DNA from 3 places in the Exiguobacterium sp. CH10 genome. Region 1 is predicted to be linked to each of the others. Evidence: riboswitches for the same ligand, from Rfam matches in the RefSeq annotation. Region 1 holds a riboswitch; each other region holds the start of a gene.
The links. Region 1 has a riboswitch for thiamine pyrophosphate ahead of KNP04_RS00680 (Ykof family thiamine-binding protein). Riboswitches for the same ligand answer to the same signal wherever they lie in the genome.
Positions count from the first base shown of each region.

Region 2: it holds a riboswitch for thiamine pyrophosphate, as region 1 does, so the genes downstream of both, thiT (energy-coupled thiamine transporter ThiT) here and KNP04_RS00680 (Ykof family thiamine-binding protein) in region 1, are expected to answer to the same signal.
Region 3: it holds a riboswitch for thiamine pyrophosphate, as region 1 does, so the genes downstream of both, tenA (thiaminase II) here and KNP04_RS00680 (Ykof family thiamine-binding protein) in region 1, are expected to answer to the same signal.

Region 1 is NZ_JACSKO010000001.1:126,866-132,278, forward strand. It holds gene KNP04_RS00670 (ABC transporter ATP-binding protein) at 1-675, opposite strand, end outside; gene KNP04_RS00675 (ECF transporter S component) at 668-1,243, opposite strand; gene KNP04_RS00680 (Ykof family thiamine-binding protein) at 1,236-1,826, opposite strand; TPP riboswitch at 1,909-2,009, opposite strand; gene KNP04_RS00685 (GTP-binding protein) at 2,069-3,268, opposite strand; gene KNP04_RS00690 (hypothetical protein) at 3,380-3,646, opposite strand; gene KNP04_RS00695 (SMP-30/gluconolactonase/LRE family protein) at 3,659-4,540, opposite strand; gene KNP04_RS00700 (class I SAM-dependent methyltransferase) at 4,680-5,288, shown strand; gene rlmN (dual-specificity RNA methyltransferase RlmN) at 5,328-5,413, opposite strand, start outside.
Region 2 is NZ_JACSKO010000002.1:451,464-456,876, reverse strand. It holds gene KNP04_RS09120 (DAK2 domain-containing protein) at 1-1,406, opposite strand, end outside; gene KNP04_RS09115 (Asp23/Gls24 family envelope stress response protein) at 1,429-1,791, opposite strand; gene rpmB (50S ribosomal protein L28) at 2,044-2,232, shown strand; gene KNP04_RS09105 (thiamine diphosphokinase) at 2,289-2,876, opposite strand; gene thiT (energy-coupled thiamine transporter ThiT) at 2,873-3,448, opposite strand; TPP riboswitch at 3,522-3,622, opposite strand; gene rpe (ribulose-phosphate 3-epimerase) at 3,643-4,299, opposite strand; gene rsgA (ribosome small subunit-dependent GTPase A) at 4,303-5,190, opposite strand; gene pknB (Stk1 family PASTA domain-containing Ser/Thr kinase) at 5,233-5,413, opposite strand, start outside.
Region 3 is NZ_JACSKO010000001.1:1,286,328-1,291,740, reverse strand. It holds gene KNP04_RS06480 (YjjG family noncanonical pyrimidine nucleotidase) at 1-261, shown strand, start outside; gene KNP04_RS06475 (NUDIX hydrolase) at 258-710, opposite strand; gene KNP04_RS06470 (pentapeptide repeat-containing protein) at 766-1,368, shown strand; gene KNP04_RS06465 (aminoglycoside 6-adenylyltransferase) at 1,365-2,192, shown strand; gene KNP04_RS06460 (hypothetical protein) at 2,243-2,395, shown strand; gene KNP04_RS06455 (ion channel) at 2,403-2,807, opposite strand; TPP riboswitch at 2,935-3,039, shown strand; gene tenA (thiaminase II) at 3,128-3,802, shown strand; gene thiM (hydroxyethylthiazole kinase) at 3,799-4,590, shown strand; gene thiD (bifunctional hydroxymethylpyrimidine kinase/phosphomethylpyrimidine kinase) at 4,587-5,413, shown strand, end outside; gene thiE (thiamine phosphate synthase) at 5,395-5,413, shown strand, end outside.

The sequences.
Region 1 (5,413 bases):
GACCGGACGGAATGATTCATTCCTAACGACACACCCTCGCTCTAACTTAATATGCCAGTCAAAGTAATCTCCCCATAGATGGGGACGATGCTCGACGACAATGACATTCAGGTCTTTCATCTTGTCGAGCCATTTTACAAATTCTTCCGCGGTCACTGGGTCTAGATGCGTCAACGGTTCATCGAGCAGAAGCCATTCCGGTCTTCCGACTAGAGCGCACGCAACAGCAATCCGCTGTTTCTGCCCGCCTGACAACGAATCGATTTTGCGGTTTCGATAGTCACTCAACTGTAACGATTCGAGGATTTCCGTCACGCGTTGTTCGATGTCTGAGACAGGTGTCGACAAGTTCTCAAGTGTGAAGATCAGTTCTTCTTCCACCCGCTCCATGACAAATTGCGTATCCGGGTCTTGAAACACCGTTCCGACCCGCTGATTAATCTCGCCAGGTGCATAGTCGTCGTATGTTCGTCCAAGTAGTTCGAGCCTGCCATCAAGGATTCCGTCACAATTCTCCGGATAGAGACGGTTGAATAGCGCGAGAAGTGTCGACTTCCCGCTCCCACTCGCACCAGATAACATCGTACGACCTTGCCGAACCGATACCGTGACATCCTTAAGAATCGCATCTAAACTTTCTGGGAATCGAAAATGAAGTGACTCTGTCTCAACCATGGACGTTTCCACTTCGTGAAATCGCATAACCGCGAAGTGATCCTGTCTTCAACAATAGGTCACTGAGCAACTTCCCACCGATTCCAGCGATGACCATCCCACTGACGGCTCTCAGCCCGAACATCGTCGCCACATAACCTGGCTCTAACATCGTGAACCCACTCATGAAATATGTATAGACGAAACTCGTGACAGCCGACCCAAATCCGGCCAGCATAAGAACCCATAGCTCATAACGTCTATAGCCCGTCATCGCAAAGACGGCTTCTGCCCCTAAACCTTGTACGATGCCGACCAAGATGATGCGTGGCCCAATGGCATTCCCAATCAACATCTCAATCGTTGCGGCCATCACTTCTGAGATGAATGCCGCCCCCGGTTTACGAATGATGTATGCCGAGATAATCGATACGATAAACCAGATGCCAAAGATCCACTCGTAGGCAATGGGTCCGATCAACCCTGCCCACAAGTTACCGATATGAACGAACAATAAATAGACGACCGCGAAGACAACAGATAATACGGAAACAAGGACGACTTCTTTCAATTTCCACGATTTAAGCATGTCGCCCTCCATGTGACGGACTATTTACGCTGAACGTCACCGTCATGACAACATGTCGGTTCTTTTCACGCGTCCGCTTAAAGGCCGCCTCGTAGTATGAGAACACTGCATCTAAATTCCCGTGGATACCTGATGCATAATGCATCGACTCGTTATAGACACCAGCTTGTTTTGCTTGCTCGATTTCCTCATAGATAAGCTCCATGTAATTGTCAGCACCCATCGGATAGAGTGCGAACTGCGAAGACACATACTGGTCTCTTGATGCACCGTTTGATGGTTCGCTAGGAGTCTCGAGTGCCTCATCTCCCGTCGAATCTCCTGGACAACCGACAGAGAACGTTCCGCTCATCGAGACGTGCTTCCCTTCCTCCGAAGCAAGACTCAACACCGTTCGAGCGACGTCAAACACATGCTCGACTCGTCCACGGATGACCGTCGACACGTCATCCGTATGTCTCCACACACCTGACAGATCCGTTCGTTTTAGTGCACCTTTGATTGTCCCTACAAAATCGTCTGTCATCGGGCTCAGTGTGAATCGAAACCCGACAATCGGACTCGTACCACATGATTCATTCATTCTATTTCCCCCTCTAAATGTGTTTGCATAAAAAAAGCCGCATTCATGAGAATGCAGCAGCAAAATCTATACAAACTTGCATAGAGAAAGTGCCGCACTTCCTCACGCCAGTATTATCTGGATCGAGTTATAAGGGATCGGAGCCATGCTCTCATCTCAGCCGAAGCACCCCTAGTGCAGTCATTGATATGCGGTTACTTATGCAGTCACAGTATAGCGATGTTTCGAAGCTTTGTAAACGGTCAATCTGAATATGTGACGAATTGACCTGTACCCGGGAGCGGGTCATGGAACGTATCCCACGATGTTTCCATCTCCTCATCCGTCAATAAGCAAGCATCAAGTGACCGCTCGACCGTCTCCCGGTCCATTCGTTGACCGATGAGGACCAATTCGTTCTGTCGGTCTCCGTACGGCTCGATGTAGTCTTCGCGCAGTTCCGGTTCGGTTGCAAACATAGCCTCTCGTTCACTCTTCGGAAGTGTCGCTAACCAACGCCCCGCATGTTCGAGCGTTGATGCATACCCAGCCTGTGAAAACAGACAAGCGAGGTCGTTTCGTGTCGCAATCCATAAGAAACCTTTGGCACGAACGATTTCTTTAGGGTAATGTTCCATCCAATTCATCAAACGCTCAGGATGGAATGGTCGACGCCGGCGGTAAACGAACGAACTGATGCCATACTCTTCCGTTTCCGGCGTATGTTCTTCCGACTCGAGCTCTTGAATCCAACCTGCGGCGCGCATCGCTTGGTCAAAATCGAACAACTGGACGTCTAGCAGGTCGTCTAACGCCACATTCGAGTAGGTCGACGTCAACAACCTTGCGCTCGGATTGAGCGTTTTCAGTAAGCCCTTCATCTCCTGCAGTTCTTCTTCAGATACCCTGTCCGCCTTGTTCAATACGATGATGTCCGCAAACTCGACTTGGTCGACGAGAAGGTCGACGACTTCACGTACGTCACCTGTATCGACGGCTTGTTGGCGTTCCATAAGCGATTCACCGGAATTGAAATCTTTGAAGAAGCGGTACGCATCGACGACGGTGACCATCGCATCGATATAGACACGACTCGTCAAATCGATTCCGAGCGCATCGTCGGCATACGAAAACGTCTGCGCAACGGGAATCGGCTCTGAAATCCCAGAAGACTCGATGATGATGCCATCGAGCTCGCGATCTTTCGTTAATTCATAGACAGACGTCAGCAAATCTTCTCGGAGCGTGCAACAGATGCATCCATTCGAGAGCTCGACTAGTTTTTCATTGGTCCGAGAGAATCCTCCTTGCTCAATCAACTTTTCATCGATATTCAGTTCACTCATATCATTCACGATGACCGCATATTTCTTGTGATCTCGGTTATGTAAGATGTGATTAAGCAGCGTCGTCTTGCCGCTACCAAGATACCCCGATAGTACCGTAATTGGAATTCGTTTCATGATATATCCTCCATTTAAATCGTAATTATTACTTTTTATATAATGGAATGGTAACATCTTTTTGTCAACAAAAAAACACGTCCAACGACGTGTTTTTGAACATGTGGGTATTTATTCTTCAAGTGCCCTTCTTTCGGCTTCCGAGCGCGGATAAGCGTTCGCCTGCCATTCAGCCCGATAAATCGAGTCGAGTTGAGTCAATCCGACCTCGTCCTCATCTTTGTCTGAATCGACGCTCGGCACCTCATCCCACTTCGGGTCGAGGTAAGAATGATCTTCTTCACTTGCTCGATTTTCTTGGATCTTTTGAATCCCCATCTTAACTGCTGCAGCAACTGCCAACCCAATACCAGCTCGAACTAACAGTCGTTTCACCATCGTATTTCCTCCTCAGCGACCGAAACGATACAATGGCATCCCTTTCACTTCCGTGTCGACGATAAATACTGATCCCGCATCCGGATATTCGGAAAGCGCCTCCTCATCCATTCCTTCACGCGCCGTCGTGATGGCTAATCGATTCAGCCCATCTCCGATAAAGGCACAGGAGGTGACGTTTGGTGCCGGAACATGCACTTCCAATAATTTTTCACCTGTTGACGGGTCCCAACGTGAAACTCGTCCACCAGCGTAATGTGCAATCCATAGACAACCTTCAGAATCGGACGTCATCCCGTCAGGAAAACCTTCTTCCTCTGAAAAATCAATTACGACCTCTCCGTTCGAGAGCGTTCCTGACTTCAAATCAAAATCATATTTCCGAATTTTCTCAGTCGGTGTATCGATATGGTAAAAAACGGAATGGTCAGGCGACCATGTCAACCCGTTCGAAAGTGTCAATTCATCCATGAGTGATGTCGTCGTTCCATCTCGATCGACTCGATACAGTTTTGCTTGGTTTTCTTCATCCTCAAGATGGAGCGTACCTGCGAAAATACGACCATATGGATCAGCTTTCCCGTCGTTGAAACGTAATCGACCATCAGGGTCATCCAGCTCAACAATTTTATTTAACTCTCGATTAATTTCATCCCATTCATAGATTCCGTCTTTCAACCCGAGGACGACACCATCCGTCACTTTTGGTATGACAAAACCGACCTGTTTTCCGACCTCGAAAGAAGAAATCTCGTCTTCTCGCTCGTCATACCACCATAATGTATGACCTTCGATATCTACCCAATAAAAACGCTTCAACTCAGCATCCCAACACGGACCTTCACCAAGCGTATTTCGTACCCGAATCCATAACGACGCATCTACTCTCTCCATTACTTAGCCTCCACTCTATCCATTAGTTCAGAAATCTATTCCCTTCTCCCATCTGGACTATGCATGAATTCGGAAAATCGTGATGGATTTTCACCGTCACTGTTTCGATTTGCTATAGTGAAAGAAAAGTAGAGAGGAAGTGAATGTCTTGTCTAAATGGGATGAACGATTTAGCTCGGAGGATTATGTGTATGGGACAGAGCCGAACGAATTTTTACGCGAATGGATCACCTCTCATCAGATCGAAGGAAAACGTGTATTGGCCATCGCAGAGGGGGAAGGTCGAAATGCAGTCTGGCTAGCCACGCTCGACTTCGACGTCGAGATGTGGGACGCTTCGAAAGTAGGACTCGAAAAAGCGAAGCGCTTGGCAACTTCACGAAACGTCTCTCTTCAAACGAAGCAGATTGACTTGAATGAAGCGGACTGGTCGCAAGATACGTATGACCTAGTCATCTGCATCTTTGGCCACTTTCCACCACATGTCAGAGAAAAGGTGCTCGCCGGTATTCTGAAAACACTACGACCTGGTGGCGTATTCCTGACTGAAGTGTACTCTACACATCAACTCGCCTACGGGACAGGCGGACCAAAAGACGTCTCACTTCTGTACACCGAAGAGATGTTCCACCAACTCGAAGACAATTTCATTTCTCTGGTCTTAAACGAGAATGTCGTATGGCGAGAAGAAGGGACACTCCATCACGGCGAATCAGCTGTGATTCAATATGTCGGACAAAAACGATAAGCGAATGGCCTCCCCGAAAAATTCGGAGAGGCCATTTGATTACTTCGCGCCTTCGACGTTCATATGCTTACTGCGGAGCTGACCGCAAGCTGCATCGATATCTGTCCCATGTTCGAGACGGACAC
Region 2 (5,413 bases), on a different contig from region 1:
ATGCTCGTATCACGAACAGCGTAAGTGACCTGACCAGACTTCACAGTCGCGGCAGCCGCTTTCATCGCTTGTTCGTTCATCTCGACATCTGCCTCTGGGTTGAAGGCAATTGCCGCCGCAAGACCTTGTGGGACCGTCTTCGTTGGGATGACAGAGACACCGCATGGTGCGACAGATGCTGCTTGCTCAGCAGCCATGATGATGTTTGAATTGTTCGGGAAGATAAAGACATGTTCCGCATGTGCAGATTCAATCGCCTTGACGATATCTTCTGTCGATGGGTTCATCGTCTGACCGCCTTCGATGACATGTGCCGCTCCGAGCGAACGGAACAATTCACTGACGCCTTCACCCATTGCCACCGTTACGATCGCAAATGGTGCTTTTGGCTTCTCGGCCTGTTGAACACCGTGCTGATTTGCGCCGTGTTCTTCTTCGAGAATCGTCGAGTGCTGTTGACGCATGTTCTCGATTTTGACTGCAACGAGTTCACCGAAACGCTGACCTTTCGTGATGACCTCACCTGGAGTCTCGACGTGAACGTGAACTTTTAAGAGTTCTTCGTCCGCGACGACAAGGAGAGAGTCTCCTAGTTCTGACAATTCGTTACGGAATGCGTCTTCATTGAACGGCGCATCCTTTAACTTATCGTCTTGGAAACGAACCATGATCTCCGTGCAGTAGCCGAATTCGATGTCTTCTGTTGACATGAACCCTTGTGCTGCATGAGCATGATGTTCTGCCTCAATCAACGCATCCATGACGGGTGCATGTGGTTTTTCGAGTTCTTTTCCTTCAAGGCTTGCAAGGAATCCTTCGTAGATGACGAGAAGACCTTGACCACCTGAGTCGACAACGCCGACTTCTTTTAATACCGGCAACAAGTCCGGTGTACGATCTAACGATGCTTTCGCTTCTACGATGACACGTTTCATAAATTCAGTGAAATCACTTGTCGACTCTGACGCAAGAAGCGCTTCGTCGGCCGCTTCACGAGCAACCGTCAAAATCGTTCCTTCAACCGGTTTCATAACCGCCTTGTATGCCGTGTCGACACCGCGCTTGAGAGCCTCTGCAAAATCAACCGTTGTCAGTTCCGCTTTGCCTTCAACCGCTTTACCGAATCCACGGAACAACTGACTTAAAATAACGCCTGAGTTTCCACGTGCTCCCATAAGTAGTCCACGAGCAAACTTCGATGACACCTCTGCGATATCTGATGAGTTCATCGCTGCTACTTCTTTCGCACCCGACGTCATCGTCAAGTTCATGTTCGTTCCCGTATCTCCGTCTGGAACCGGGAAGACGTTAAGCGAATCCACATAATCTGCGTTTTGGCTCAAGTTGGCCGCTCCGTTCGCGATCATGTTTGAGAGCGCCAATCCATCTAAACGTTTTAAACCCACACCAAATCCTCCTCCGTTTTCGTCAGTCATTCGTCAGACGAACGCCTTGAACGAATATATTTACCGACGAAACGTTTAATCCTAAAGTTTCTCCAAGCGTATACTTCACTCGGCTCTGCACGTTGTATGCAACTTCAGATACTTTCGTTCCGTAGCTTACAATGATGTGCATGTCGATATGTACGTCTTCGTCTTCTTGACGTACGACGACACCACGTGCATAATTTTCACGTTTTAACAATTCAGCAATGCCGTCTTTCAATTGTGCTTGTGAAGCCATGCCGACCACACCGAAGCATTCCATCGCCGCACCACCTGCGAGTGTCGCGATGACGTCACTTGTGATGTCAATATTGCCATATGTTGTCTTCATTTCAATTGCCATATGGAGTAGCCTCCTTTATTCGGAATGATTCCTAATGTACATTCTACAATAAGTACCTAGTTATTAAAAGAACCTGCTCCAGAAACTCGGTCAATTAACGCGATAACCTCATTCATTATTCAAATCCTTGAGAGTAATGTCAAGTTTTTTTCTTGTCATGGCATGATTTTCTAGTTGCATCGGGAAAAAAGCCGTGCTAATATAAACGAGTGTCTATTAGGACGAACCCACATAAAAAAGGAGGGGAAACGCATGGCACGTAAATGCTACGTAACAGGTAAATCACCTAAATCAGGTAACAACCGTTCGCACGCACTCAACAAGACAAAACGTACTTGGGGTGTAAACGTACAAAAAGTTCGTATTCTCGTTGACGGTAAACCGAAACGCGTTTGGGTTTCAGCTCGCGCACTTAAATCAGGTCTCGTTGAACGCGTATAATACTTATACACGAACGAATAAATCCCAGCGGCATTCGCCGATGGGATTTTTTTTGCTCATTTTTTGATGATCATGACGAGAACCATCCCTTGATGAACCGTCAATCGGGCAGTCGCTTCGGTCCATTCATTCGAAATGGTCAACGCCTCCCCACTCTTGACTTCATGATGATCGAGTGGATATTTGACACCTTCAATCGAAATCGTTGCCGTCTTCCAGGGCATGAAGGAAAGATAATACCCGTCTCGCTTCATGATGACCTCGTTACCTGTTCTTACGAGATAAACCGTTTGGCCTTCTCCGTGAAGAACCATCTCCGGATAGGCTTCAAGTAGGCCGACGTTCGCAAACGTCATGTCAATGCGTCCGCCTAAGCCACCATATACATCCATCCGTGTCGCCCCGCGTTCTCTCGCAAGCGCTAGTGCAATCTCTAGGTCCGTCACATCTTTTTCCGAGGGATAGCGTAGCGCTTCATCAGGTGGTAGTCCTTCGAACGAATCAAAGTCACCGACCACAACGTCTGGTACGATCTCTTCATCTAATAACCTTTGATATCCGCCATCAACGCCGATGACAAAATCGGCATCACGCGGTAAGTCTGGAATGGGTTCCGGACTCGCCGCGACGATCAATATATTCATTGACGGAGATCCCGTGTCGCCACACGTGTGAAACGTGGTGCTGTCGTGAAGAGGAGCACTAACACGATGGCTGAGATGACGAAGGATGGTGCCATGTACGTAGCATTATAGCCGAGTGAATAGGCGACGACCGGACCTTCTGCATATTCAGCAAAAAAGACAATTCCCGAGATGACGTGTGCCGCGTATCGTAACATCGACCCAAGGAGCGCCCCGAGTACTAAATAAGTGGCAAGCGTCTTCGTCGCGCCTTGACTCGCAGCATGTTTCACACGCCCCGCGAACACTCCGGCCATACCGACAAGGCCATAGGCGACCGTATAATCGAGCAAGAATTGTACGGGCGTGAAAATATAGGCACCGAACAAGAGTTGGAGTGTCCCAACGAGGGCACCTGTCGCGAGACCACCTTTTAGTCCGTGACGGAATGCCATCACAAAGATTGGGAGCATCGCTAAACTGATTGATCCTCCTTGTGGCAAGCGATATGGAATGAGCAAATCGAAAATGAGCCCGAGCGCCGCAAACAATGAAATTTCAATGAGCGCTTGTAATTTGAAACGTGATTTCATCTTTTTTCCTCCTTTATTTGGTTGAACGACAAAAAGCAGCATGACGTAAACGCCATGCTGCTTGGATTCGCAACGTGCATTTTCGCCACATCCCTACGTCCGTGTGAACGGAACAGGTTCAAAGGGTTAGCGTATGCCTCTCAGCCACATGATGTGACACCCCTTGCGACTCTATCTTGTTGTTCTATCGTTGATTATACACGAGATGCGCCACGAATGCTATCGATGGCTGCTTTATAATCTGGTTGATTGTAGATGGCTGATCCCGCAACAAGGACATCAGCGCCTGCGTCGATGCAATGTTTTGCCGTCTCCGCGTTGACACCACCATCGATTTCAATCTCAAAATCAAGCTGACGGTCTTGGCGAAGTTGGCTGAGTGCTGAAATTTTCGGTACGACTGATTCAATGAACGCTTGTCCCCCGAATCCCGGGTTGACGGTCATGAGCAATACCATGTCGACGTCCGCAAGCACGTGCTCAATCGTCGAGAGTGGTGTATGTGGATTCAAGACGACTCCACATTTGGCACCAGCCGCTTTGATTTGTTGCAAGACGCGATGCAAATGGTTCGTCGCTTCCACGTGAACGGTCACGATATCCGCTCCCGCTTTCACGAAGTCTTCAACATAGCGTTCCGGTTGGTCAATCATCAAATGCACATCGAGGATCATATCTGATTTTTTACGCAAGCTCGCGAGGACTGGTAGGCCAATTGAGATGTTCGGCACGAACTGCCCGTCCATGACGTCAAAATGGATATAGTCCGCTCCCGCTTCTTGTACAGCTTTCACTTCCGCCTCCAAATTGGCAAAGTCGGCCGCTAAAATAGATGGTGCAATTTTAATCATCTGTCAATACCTCCGTTTTCGATCGTTTAACTCCTCCATAAAGGTAACATAATTCTCGTACCGTGTTGAAGCGATTTCACCCTTTTCAACGGCTTGTTTGATGGCACATCCCGGTTCATTCAGGTGAGCACATCCGCGGAACTTACAATCGTCATGGCGTTCTACGAACTCAGGAAAACACCATCTGAGTTCGTCCGCCTCAAGTTCTTGCGGAAACTCCAAGCTTGAAAATCCAGGTGTGTCAGCAACAAGCCCATCCGCTAATTGAATCAACGTCACGTGACGCGTCGTGTGCTTCCCTCGACCGAGTGATTTAGAGATTTTCCCTGTCGCCAACTCGAGCTCTGGTGCGACGGCGTTGAGTAACGAACTTTTTCCGACACCGGTCTGACCGGCGAAGACGCTCGTTTTTCCTTCAAAGAGCCCGCGTACTTCATCCACTCCGCGCGCATGCTCTGTCGACGTCTCAATCACCTCATACCCAATGGCACGATAGCGTGCAACCGCCTCCCGGATCGGCTCGACTTCATGTTCATCAAGCAAGTCCATCTTCGTCAAGACGATGATTGGATGAACTTGTTTCGATTCAATGAGCACGAGGAAACGGTCAAGCAAATGATACGAAAACGCTGGTTCTTTTACTGAAAAGAGGAGGAACGCCTGATCGATATTGGCAATCGGCGGGCGAACGAGGTGGTTTTGACGCTCATCCACTTCTAAAATATAGCCGGTCCCATCTTCTTGATCTTGAATCACCACATCGTCGCCGACGACAGGTGAGATGTTGCGTTTTCGAAAATTCCCTCTAGCCCGACAACGAATCTCTTGATTCGTCTCGGTCATCACATCGTAAAACCCGCCTTGAAGGCGAATGATTGTTCCTTTCATTATGACTACCTCCTTTAAAAAAGAGGTGACGACACCGTCACCTCTTTATTGTGCCTCTTCAGCTTGTGCATATGTGACTGAATCCGTTCGGACAATCTCACCATCGACTTCAATCGTCGCCGTCCCGACTTCGTCAGGAGCAATGACGAGCGTATACGAATACGTTGTCGTCTCTGTGATTTGATCACGAAGCACCTCAATCTCACCACGTGCGTCAACCGTACGA
Region 3 (5,413 bases), 1.2 Mb from region 1:
CCGTACTTCCAAGACGTCTTCGTATCGGATGCGACCGGATCGCAAAAACCGATGAAACCGTTCTTTGACTACGTCTTTGATCGAATTCCGAACGTAAAGCCAGAGAAAGGTTTAATCATTGGCGACTCAGTCACGGCAGACATCGCAGGCGGGCGGATGTACGGCCTAGATACATGTTGGTTCAATCCGAATGAAGTGGCTGCGACGATGGAGTCGACGTACGAGATTCGACATTTAAACGAGTTGAAATCTCTTCTCTAAGTTCTCGGATTTAGTGAATGAGACGGCAAACGATTCGGCAGTTGCGCGAGTACTTCTGGATAGAGTGTAACGTCTCGAAGACGGTCAAGTTTTTGCCAACGATAGATGAGGTGGTCTCCTTCAGGTCCATAAAAGTCTCCGTCTTGGAGCGGGAGGTCACCGTCTACATAAAAGTACAATCCAATCTCATGAAACGGTTGGTCGTTGTAGGTAAATAAGTTCTCGTGAACGAAGGCGAACGCGGTATCGGTCACGTGCATATCCAATTCTTCATGTAGCTCGCGTATGAGGGCGGTTGCGGCTTCTTCACCGAGGGTCACGCGACCACCAGGCAGTGCCCAAAAATTATCTCGGACGTTTCGGTGAATCAATACGTGTCCGTCTTTCACAAAAATACCGGCAACGCGGTAATTGAAAACGCCTTGTTCAGTCGGAAATACGAGGTCCATCTATATCACTTCCAATCTTTGTAATCTGTTCTAGTATACCTGAAGGAGGAATCTTATGTTTCAACCACATACGCAATATCGAGATGAAGATTTCCGCGACGTGACATTTCGTGACGAAGAGCTGTCACATGTCACGTTCGAGAACTGTCGCTTCACATATGTCGATGCGACGGAGCTACAAACGGAGCGCTGTCAGTTCATCAACTGTGATTTCACCGATTCGAAATGGAATGCGTCCCGTCATGTCGGCAGCTCATTTTTAAATTGTCAGTTCCATGGTGCCAATTTGTTCACGAGTGAGTTTGAGCAATGTAAAATGACGGGGTCTTCCTTTGAGGAGAGTCAGTTTGAGGGCGTCCGTGTAACAGAAGGTGACTGGTCATTCGTCAACCTTCGTCACGTGTCGCTCAAGAAAATGGATTGGTCCCATGTTCGTTTGGTCGAGGCGGACCTGTATGGTACCGATTTGACCGAAACGGTTTGGTATCAGGCGGACTTGTCACGGGCGACACTTCAACATGCGGTATGCCGTGGTGCCGACTTCAGAGGAGCACTTGTCGATGGGGTTGATTTTTCGAACGTGACGTTACAACAAACAAAACTAGACGCGATGCAGGCGGTTCAAGTCGCACGCTCATTGGGGGCGATTATAGAATGAAACCGGAACAAATTATTGAACAGTTGATTGCGTTTGCGAAAGAACGTGAACACATCCGAACGGTCGTTTTGAACGGTTCGCTCGTCAATCCGAACGTCCGACCAGACCCATACCAAGATGTCGACCTCACTTTTTATGTGGAAGATGTACAAGTGGTTGCGACCGATCGCTCATGGATCGACATGTTTGGAGAAGTCTTGATCATGCAGACACCTGAAACGTCTGATCCCGAACGACATGTGGCATTTTTGGTGCAATATGTAGACGGACACCGTATTGATTTGACGATTCGAAGCACTGAGCAGCTTGAAGAGATGCTCAAAGCCGATTCGCTCAGTCAGATCGTGTTTGACCGAGACCATCATCCAAGTGTGACACCGTCAGACAACACATACCGTGTGACACGTCCATCTGTTGATGAGTATGCGGCTTGTTGGAATGAATTTTGGTGGGTGTCACTCTATGTTGTCAAAGGAATCAAACGACACCAGGTGTTATACGCGCTCGATCATCTCGACATCATGCGAAATATGCTTCGTCAGATGATGGAATGGAACATCGGCTATGCAACAGACTTTTCTGCGAATCTCGGGAAGTCGGGCGACGGGATGCGCGACCACTTGCCAGAAGAATTGTGGGAGATGCTCACGGCGACGTATGCCTCGGCTGAGCTGAGCGCGATTGAAGACACGCATGATCGCCTGCAATCACTCTTCTTCTTTTGTGCACAGCGTGTCGCGGAACAAGGTGAGTTCGTGTTCCGGGAAGAAGAAGCCAGACGCGTCCGTGCCGCATGTGCAACACTTCGACATTCGAACGATTAATGAGGCCGTGAGCCGGGAAACGCTCCTTATAGAGAAAGGAGCGTTTTTTCATGAATCCATATACGACATTTATTGCTCTTCTAGTCGGAAGTCTTGTCCTCTTTGTCGGCATTCGCTTAAAAAAATGGCCGATTATTTTGGTCGCGATGCTACCACTCGGTCTCGTCGCATTTAATATGTTCTTACTCATCACGGGGCGCTAGGACATATTCACTTGTCTTTTTGATACATCGATTTGATGAAGAAGGCACTCGGTAACAAAATGCCGATGGCGCCTTCGATGATGGCGAATAATCGGGTCAAACCAATCGGCAACAAATCACCAAATCCGATTGATAATAAAGTGACCCCGCTGAAATACAGGAGGTTTTCCCAAGTCGGTTCAACGGCATTCATGGATTCGAGTGAAGTCACAAGAATGACTGAATCACGAGACAAAGCATAATAAATCAATGTGAATCCTAACATGACACCAAATAGGCTAACGAACAACTGAGCGAACAATCTCCCGTCAAATCCTGTTTGCTTGTACGTTTGACGTTTGAAAAACCAAAACACGTTCAAACTGATGAAGAGTAATGCAATGGTTAATAAAATCGTATTCAATCCGGACACATCCTTTTCATGTAAATGAGTTCATTTATCCATTCCCGAAGCGAAGAATGAAAAACAGAATCGGAAAAGGTTTGCAATTGATGAAAAGATTGATAGAATGTGGTCGAAGACGACTGAATTTCATAATGTTTGCCACTAGGGGAGTCGCGTCACGCGGCTGAGATGGACAAGGTCCAGACCCTTCGAACCTGATCTAGTTCACGCTAGCGTAGGGAAGTGGGCGAGACGACTCATATGGCTTCACCTAGATATGACTGTTCGAGACGCCGCTTCCGTTATGGGAGGCGGCGTCTTTTTATCTGTTATAAGGGGGAGTTATTATGAAATTTACAGATCACTTACGTCAGGAAGCGGATGGATTGTTTGAAGCAAGCTTTCATCATCCGTTCGTTCGTTCACTCGGAGAAGGAACGCTCGATGAGAAAAAGTTTAGACATTACGTCATGCAAGATTCGTATTACTTGAATCAATTCTCGAAAGTACAGGCCAAAGGGGCGACGCTCGCACCGACGATGGAACTATCGAGTCGCTTTTTGACACATGCCTTACACACGATTGAGGCGGAACTCTCACTTCATCGTGAGTTCTTTACGATGCTCAACGTGACGGATGTTGAACTGGCGACATTTGAACCGGCACCGACCGCTTACGCGTACGCGCTTCATATGCAACAGGCAGGACCGACTCTCGGTGACGTATTGGCGTCAATCCTTCCGTGTTATTGGGTGTATTACGAAATCGGTGAACGCTTAAAAGATAAACGACCCGACCATCCGATTTATTCAGCTTGGATTGCGACGTACGGTTCGGAATGGTTCCGTGAGCTTGTGGAAGAGCAGATTGATCGGTTGGATGAATTGGCTGGACAAGCAACGGAAGAAGAACGCGTGCGTTACACAAAACTTTTCTTGAAGAGTTGCTACTACGAAGTCGCATTCTGGGAAATGGCATGGACGCTCGAATCATGGACGTTGTCACAGGAGGTCAACCAATGAGACATGAGATTTGGAGTGAGATTCGAAAACAGGAACCGTTGATCCACAACATCACAAACACGGTCGTCGCCAATTTTTCGGCGAATGGACTGCTCGCCATCGGTGCCTCTCCCGTCATGGCAGACGCGATTGAAGAAGTGGCAGAGATGACCTTTGTGAGCGATGCGCTCGTGTTAAACATCGGGACACTCGGCACGATGACTGAGGCGACGATGATTCGTGCGGGACAAGCGGCGAACGAAGCGGGATGCCCGATTGTACTTGATCCGGTTGGAGTCGGGGCGACGTCATTCCGCCGGGATGTCGTCGAGCGTATTTTGCGTCACGTCCGTGTCACGGTCATTCGGGGAAATGCAGGAGAAATTGCGACATTGATAGGTGTCGATTGGGTAGCGCGAGGTGTCGATGCGGGTGACGGAGCATGCGAACCGCGACAATTGGCGCTTGAAGCAGCGAAACGATACGGGTGCGTCGTAGCCGTAACTGGAAAAGAAGACGTGGTCAGCGACGGGAGTGTTGTCATGGAAGTACGCGGTGGGACAAAACGGATGACTGAGACGACCGGTACGGGATGCTTACTTAGTGCGGTCGTCGGGGCATGTCTAGCAGTCGAAAAGAATGCGCTCAAGGCGACGGTGACAGCCGTGTCGGGATATTCCTATTGCGGGGAGTTGGCGAGCGAACGGGCAGAAGGACCGGGAGATTTTCCGATTCATTTTTTAAATGCCCTCCATCAATTGACACAATATACAATCCCGACGAATCGAATCGAGGTGTCGACATCATGAGACCGCAAGTATTGACGATTGCAGGGTCTGATTCAGGGGGCGGAGCTGGTATTCAAGCCGATTTAAAAACATTTCAAGAGCTCGGTGTATTCGGGACAAGTGTACTTACCGCCATCACAGCCCAGAATACACTCGGCGTGCATGGGATTGAAACGACTTCCGTGGAAATGATTACGAAGCAACTCGATGCGGTGGCAAACGATTTTCAGATTACGGCATGTAAGACAGGCATGTTGGTGGATGCGGAGCGCATTGAGACGGTAGCAACAGCACTTGAACGTCATCGTTTCCAACACGTGGTCGTCGATCCTGTCATGGTGGCGAAAGGAGGCGCTTCTTTGTTGCAAGATAGTGCGATCGAGGCACTTCGTACGAAATTGTTACCATATGCGACGGTCGTGACACCTAATATTCCTGAGGCGGAAGTGTTAGCCGGAATCGAGATTCGGACCGAGTCAGACCGAATGAAGGCCGCTCAATCGATTCGGGAACTCGGCGTCGATGTCGTCATCATCAAAGGTGGACATATGGAAGGTGTGGAGGCCGTCGATTTGATTGTGTCCGAATCTGAAGCGTTTCAAGTGAGAGCACCCCGCATCGAGACGAAAGACACACATGGAACGGGATGTACGTTCTCTGCAGCCTTGACGGCTGAGCTGGCATATGGGAAGACACTTCGTCAAGCCGTCGTAGATGCGAAACAATTTATCCATCAAGCGATTACGCATGGATTATCGATTGGACAGGGACATGGACCGACGAATCATTGGGGACATCGTTTAGCGAAAGAAGAGGTGATTACCGTTGACGTCATGTACGAAAC